One region of the Sulfitobacter sp. 1A15258 genome, then DNA from elsewhere that is predicted to be linked to it. Evidence: riboswitches for the same ligand, from Rfam matches in the RefSeq annotation. Region 1 holds a riboswitch; the other holds the start of a gene.

Region 1 (3,402 bases):
CCATTTGCCCGGCGCAGAAAGCGCCACGGCGGCGCCCTGCGAACAGGCCGAAAGACATTGCACCGGCACGATGGTCACGCCCTCGGGCGCGCCTGCGGCGTCGAGGGCGGCATGAAGCTGCGCGCCGGGGCGCGGGGCGTCTTCCTCCAGCACCTCACCGGCGCGGCAGGTCATGCAGACATGTAGGGTTGCGCTCATTGATCTTGTCCCATCGGGTTATGCGTGCCGGGTATGCGCTCCGGCCCGCCATGAAAAGGGGAGGCGGCGCGATTATTCAACCGTCAGCACCTCACGGGCCGTAATCGGCGCACCGTTCACCGCCAAGGGGCGGTGGTCATTGGCGTTGAGCGTGACCTCCACCGTGACCTCGCCCTTGGGCAGATCGGCCAGATGCAGCCACGGGCCATAAAGCCGCCCGATCTTGGCACCGTTGACATAGACATGGGCATGGCCCTCGCCCGGTTGATTTTCGCCGCTGGCGTTCTGGGGGGCAAAGGCGAAGCCTTCGGTCTCAACAAAAAGGTTATGGCCTGACATCGGGTCAGGGGTTACGCGGATGGCAAGGCTGGGGGCCACTTCAGCGGCCAGCGCGATGGGCTGGCCATGCATGCGCGCGTGATCCGCACCACCGTGATCCATGGCCGCATGCCCGCCGCCGCCATGGGCGGCAGGGTCGCCGTGATCATGGCCGTCAAAGGTCACACCGTTGCTTGCGGCGATGGCAAAACCGATGCCACCGCCAAAGACCAATCCAATGGCGAATAGCGCCAGTGATCTGTCCATCTCGACCTCCCTCAGGCGCTCTGCGCGCCTTCACGTTGCCAAAAGAACCCGGCGAAACTGCCCAGCAACACCCATGCGGCCAAGCCGATGCCAAGCGCACGCGCGGCGAAGAGCGCGCCGATCTCTGTCGGTACCGGGCCGCTGAAGCTTTCGGGTTCGGGTGCGCCGACGACATGGGGGGCCATCAGCAGAACCGCCGCGCCGATCCACGCGCCCCAGCCTTTGCCGAAGGCGAGCAACCAAAGCGCTACCAACGCTGCCGCTGCGGTGGCAAACCACCAGATTTGCCGCGCGGTGATGTCCGCTGCGGCCACACCGGGCACTTCGGGCGCAAGGCTGAACCCCGGCGCGAGGTGGAAAGCGACGAAGCCCGCAACACCCCAAAGGATGCCCCAACGGCCATCGATTACCGCGCCGCGCTCTTCGCCAAGGCTCATCGCGGCCAGAAGGATCAGCGCATAGGCGGTATAGGTCAACATGGTGAAGATCAGGCTCAACCCATCGCGGACGGCATCGAAACCGGGCAAATCGGGGTGCGCGCTGACGGGGTCGGCCCCGAAATGCACCAGCGCGCCGGTCTCATAAAGCTCGGCATGAAGCAGCACGGGCTGCACGAAATAGAGTTGCAGCAGGCCGGTCAACAAGCCGGCAGAGGCCCCTGCAAAGAGGGCGGAAGTCAGAAAACGTGAAAACATCGCAATGATCCTTAGATGCGAAATGATACTCAGCGCCGCGCGAAACGCGGGTCGAGGACATACCCAGCCTCAAGATGTGCCAAAGCCCTCCCGACGCAGCGAACGGCGGGCGCGGGCAAAACAGCGAAAGGCAGGCATTGATCAATGGCAGAATCACAGACAGCCGGACTGCGGCATGGCAGCCCGGACCCCTGTAATACCGAACGCGGCGCTTAGTGGCAGGGAAAGCCTGTCGCGTGGCGCACGTCATGGGCGGCATCATGCAGTGCTGCGGCCTGCACATGGCCGGTCAGCGCCATCAGAGCCACACCCAATACGGCGGCAAACAGCGCCGGTACGAGTTTGCTGCGCGTGGCACCGGCGGTCTTAATCATCGTCGTCATCTTCAATCTCCTTACCGTCACACCCGACGGCATCTAGCGTTTCATTTGCCTGGCAGGTCTCCTGGCTCGCGGGTCGTGGCCTTTGCCCGCCTTCCCCGTCCGAAAGGACAAGTGGCACGAGGGGCATTGGCTTACCGCTTACAGTCGCGGGGGCGGCTTCGGCTTCAGGGTCGGGCGACCCCTTACTGAATTCCCTTTTCGGTCCCACACTCAAAGGCGCTTTTCGGGACACCAAGCGCCCTCAATTACGCATTTTAGGCCCTTCCTGACAAGCCGCATTTATCGAACCTCGCGGAACCTTATGGCGCATACAGCATTTAGTAGATAAATATGGCCCAACCCCCAGTATGCGGGTTGACCCAAAAGCCACGTGCAGGGCACATTGACGGCCAGTTTCGATCAAAGGGCGGGAATTCATGAACGACAACACGGTCTCCGCCGCTCGGCAGACCCTGACCGAAGACGTTCTAGGCAAGGTCGTGCGCTACGCCCGCTTGCCGCTGTGCATCACCGATCCGACCCTGCCTGACAATCCCATCGTCTATGTGAATGACGCGTTCACCGATCTGACTGGCTATGGCTCGGATGAGATCGTCGGGCAAAACTGCCGTTTTCTACAAGGGCCCGAAACGACGCGTGAAAGCGTCGATGCCGTGCGCGAAATCCTTGCGGACCGCCGGGTCGATACGGTTGAGATCGTGAACTACCGCAAGGATGGCAGCCGCTTCCTGAACGCCCTGCAACTGGGGCCGATCAATGACGAAGATGGCAATCTGATCTACTTCTTCGGCTCGCAACTCGACGTTTCCGAACGCCGCCGGGTGGAGCGGGAGCACCGGCAACTGGCCGATGACGAATTGCTGCACCGGCTGCGCAATATCGTCAACGTTATGACTGCGATGGTCCGCCTGACCGCCCGTGAGGAGCCGACCCCGGCGGCCTTTGCCGACAAGGTGATCGAGCGGCTGGCCGCCTTGGGCGCGGCGCATTTCGACACGATTGGCCGCAGCGACCAGCATGAGGTGGATTTCGAGACGCTGATGGGGCCGATCATGCGGGCCTACACCTCGGCCACCGAGGATCAGATCAACCTCACCGGGGCGAATCCGCTGATCTCGCACCGCCTCGTTTCCCCCCTGACGCTGGCCTTGCACGAGCTGGCGACGAATGCGGTGAAACACGGCTCGCTCAGTTCCGATACCGGGCGGGTATCGCTCGATATCACCATCCTTCAGGAGCCTGCCCGCCTGCGGTTTGTCTGGCGCGAAACAGGCGGGCCGGAGGTCATCAAGTCTCCGCGCAACAGCGGCTCGCGGATCATCCAGTCCTTGACCCGCGCGGTCGGTGGCACCCTGCACTACGATTGGCAGCCCGAAGGGTTAATCGCCACGGCGGAGTTCCCCGTGGCCGCCCTTGGCGAAGGCTGACCGTCAAACGATCACCTGCTGCGCGGCCTGCTCTCCGACCCCGAAAACACGCTTGTAACGCGCGATTTCATCCACCGGACCCATCGCCTTGTTCGGGTTGTCTGAGAGTTTGAC
Region 2 (3,402 bases), on a different contig from region 1:
CTCCAGACCTTTTTGGCCGATCCCTATCTGGCCCGCAAATTCCGCGTGGACGGGGTGGTGACGGTCGTCGATGCCGCGAATGGGCCGGACACGCTGGATCAGCAGTTCGAAGCCGTCTCGCAGGTGGCGATGGCCGACCTGCTGGTGCTCAGCAAATCCGACTTGGTGACCCAGCAAGCGCTCGCCGCCTTTGAAAGCAGGCTGCGCGACCTCAATCAAACGGCGCGCATCATCAAGGCCGAACGCGGGCTTATCCCGGTTGCATCGCTCTGGGGGCTCAGCGGTATGCGGCGGGCGGTTGATGCGAGCAACGTTATGGAATGGCTCACGCCCGTCCAAGCGGCGGTTCCGTTCGACAACCTCTCGGGCTTCGCCGCGCCCTCGGCATCCGCGCCTATGATGCAAACCCACCAACATGATGCGCGGATCGGGTCGGCCTCCATCGTGCTAGACGCACCGATCCCGGCCGAGGCTTTCGACCTTTGGCTCGACACGCTGGTCAGGCTGCGCGGGTCCGATCTTTTGCGGGTCAAAGGCATCGTGCATCTGGAAGACGTCCCCACCCCTTTTGTCTTTCACGGGGTCCAGCATCTTTTCGATCCGCCCGTCCCCCTGCGCGACTGGCCAAAGGACGACCAGCAATCCCGCATCGTCGTCATCGCCCGCGACATGACCAACCCCGAACTGAACCGGAGCCTCGATATGCTGCGCGCCCGGCGCGATGGGCCTGAGCGGCAGGCGGGATAGCAGCTTGACCCGGCATGGCTCTTCGGCCACAGATTATGGCGATGGTTTCCAGCCGCCGCAGCGGCGTCTGGGATGAAAAGGGAATACGGTAAGGCAAGCAACGCGCGCCGAAACCGTAACTGCCCCCGCAACTGTGAGCGGTGAGTGACCCCGGCAAAAACCACTGAGCTTAAGGCTTGGGAAGGTTCGGGCGAACGTCGATCCGCGAGTCAGGAGACCTGCCATCACCGGCGCCGAGAGGGGCCGTAATTGCAACTCAACCCAGACGGGGTGTCTGGTTAGGAGAACATGATGGCGACAGGGAAACTCCCCTGCTGTAGAACATGGCTGCTCGATCCCCCGCGCGTTCGCGGAGGGCGACATGGATACGCATCAGAACCACAGGATTACGGTTTGCACCTCATGCAAACACAAAGGCACGGATTGCCGCCCGGGCTTTGACCTGATCCAGAGGCTGAGCGCCGCAATCGCGGCAGCCGGCGCGGCGATCCCTGAGGATTTCGAGGTCGCGGGCGTGGCCTGTATGGCGGGCTGCGATCGCCCCTGCACGGTGGCCTATCACGCCAGCGCAAAGGCGACCTACCTCTTTGGCGACGTCGACCCTGACGAAGACATCGACGACCTTGTGGCCTTCGCCCAGCACTATGCCACACTGAATGACGGCTGGTGCTCTTCGCTGGACCGCCCCGGCAAACTGCGCAAATCCACCCTTGCGCGGGTGCCCGCGGCGATGATCGAGCTGAAACCCAGCCACCTGCGCGTCTCATGAGAGCCGCCGACCTTGCAGTAAAGGATGTAAGCTGGGCGCCGGGAAAATCGGGCCAGCCGGTTCTGCACCCTACGTCCTTTACCGTCGCAGCGGGCGGCGTTCTGGGCGTGCTGGGGCCGAATGGCGCGGGCAAATCCACCCTCTTGCGCTTGCTCTACCGTTTTCAACCGCCCCAGACGGGGTCGATCCATGTGGGCGGGCAGGATATTTGGTCCCTCTCCGCCCGTGCCGCCGCTAGGCGCATCGCCGCCGTCTTGCAAGAACAGACGCCGTCCTTTGGGCTGACGGTCTTGGAGATCGTCCGCCTTGGCCGCACGCCTCATCGCGCGGCGTTTTCGTCATCAAGCCGGAAAGATGAGCAGATCATCGACCGCGTCTTGGACCGGCTCAGTCTGCGCCCCCTCGCCCACCGCGATGTCGGCACCCTTTCGGGCGGGGAAAGGCAGCGCGTTATGGTCGCCCGCGCCTTGGCACAGGAGCCGCAGGTCTTGGTCCTGGATGAGCCGACCAACCACCTCGATATACGCCACCAGCTTGAAATCGTGTCACTGATCCGCGGTTTGAACATGACCATCGTCGTCTCGCTTCATGATCTCAATATGGCCGATGGCATCTGTGACGAGGTGCTGGTGCTGAAAGAAGGCTATCCGCAGGGCTTCGGCCCGCCAAATACGGTTTTGACCGATGATCTCGTCTCAAAAACATTTCGCGTCGACGCGCAGCGCGAGCGGCTCACCCCCAGCGGCGCGGCGCATTTCTCTTTCGCCCTTCCAGATTGAAACGGAAAACTCTTATGAAACTTACTCTCACCACCCTCGCCGCCCTGATGATCGCCGGATCGGCGATTGCCCAGACCACCGTGCAAAGCTGCGACCGCGAAGTCACCTTCGATCACCCGCCCCAAGCCGCGGTCGCCAATGACGTGAACCTGCTTGAGATGATGCTGGTGCTCGGCCTCGCAGACCGCATGGTGGGCTATACCGGCATCTCGGGCTGGAACAAACTGGACCAAGAGATGACCGCAGGTGTCGCGGCGCTACCGGAACTGTCGTCAAAATACCCCTCGCGTGAGGTGCTGATCGGGGCGGATGCCGACTTCTTCTTTGCCGGTTGGAACTACGGCATGAAGGTCGGCGGCGAGGTGACGCCGGAAACGCTCGCCCCCTTCGGCATTCAAGTCTATGAACTCACCGAAAGCTGCATCCATATCGGTCAAAAAGCCCCATCCTCGATGGAGGATATGTATAACGATCTGCGCAATCTCGGCACGATCTTCGACGTCTCGGATCGCGCCGAGCGCTTGATCGAAGGCTACCAAGCCGAGCTCGACGCATTCCTAGCGGCGCTGCCCCCGCTTGAGACCGCCCCCCGGGTCTTTGTCTATGACAGCGGCGAAGATGTGCCCTTCACCGCCGGGGCCTATGCCATGCCAAACGCCTTGATCGAGGCCGCAGGCGGCACGAACATCATGAACGACCTCGAGAAAAGCTGGGCCACCGTCGGTTGGGAGGCCGTGGTCGCGCGCGATCCCGAAGTCATCGTGATCGTCAACTACGGCGAAGTCACCGCCGATCAAAAGCGCGCTTTCATGATGGAGAACCCCGCCTTTGCCGACATCGACGCCGTGCGCAACGACCGTTTCGTCGTGCTGGAATATGTCGAGGCCACGCCCGGCCCGCGCAACATCGAAGCGGTCAAAACCCTCGCCACCGCGTTTCGGGGGCAGTGAGCATTCATGACGTTTAAACCGCGATCGATAGCGCCTCGGAAACCCACGCGGGGGGTGTGGATCACTTGCCTGTTCGGCATCGCGATCCTGCTGGCATCGCTGTCGATTGCGGTGAGCGTGGGAGCCGTCGTGGTCCCCGTCGAAACCGTCTGGGGCA

Evidence for each region. A riboswitch is a leader RNA that binds a small molecule or an ion and turns the genes downstream of it on or off. The one in region 1 is predicted to bind cobalamin.
Region 2: it holds a riboswitch for cobalamin, as region 1 does, so the genes downstream of both, ACGYK9_RS04180 (DUF1636 family protein) here and ACGYK9_RS11990 (CbtB-domain containing protein) in region 1, are expected to answer to the same signal.

What each region holds. Positions count from the first base shown of each region.
Region 1 covers NZ_JBIFFK010000005.1:87,862-91,263, reverse strand. Annotated here, with positions in the region: gene ACGYK9_RS12005 (DUF1636 domain-containing protein) at 1-198, opposite strand, end outside; gene ACGYK9_RS12000 (hypothetical protein) at 271-783, opposite strand; gene ACGYK9_RS11995 (CbtA family protein) at 795-1,478, opposite strand; gene ACGYK9_RS11990 (CbtB-domain containing protein) at 1,691-1,861, opposite strand; cobalamin riboswitch at 1,895-2,112, opposite strand; gene ACGYK9_RS11985 (PAS domain-containing protein) at 2,278-3,288, shown strand; gene pncB (nicotinate phosphoribosyltransferase) at 3,292-3,402, opposite strand, start outside.
Region 2 covers NZ_JBIFFK010000002.1:1,460-4,861, reverse strand. Annotated here, with positions in the region: gene ACGYK9_RS04185 (CobW family GTP-binding protein) at 1-747, shown strand, start outside; cobalamin riboswitch at 773-988, shown strand; gene ACGYK9_RS04180 (DUF1636 family protein) at 1,109-1,516, shown strand; gene ACGYK9_RS04175 (ABC transporter ATP-binding protein) at 1,513-2,295, shown strand; gene ACGYK9_RS04170 (ABC transporter substrate-binding protein) at 2,310-3,245, shown strand; gene ACGYK9_RS04165 (FecCD family ABC transporter permease) at 3,300-3,402, shown strand, end outside.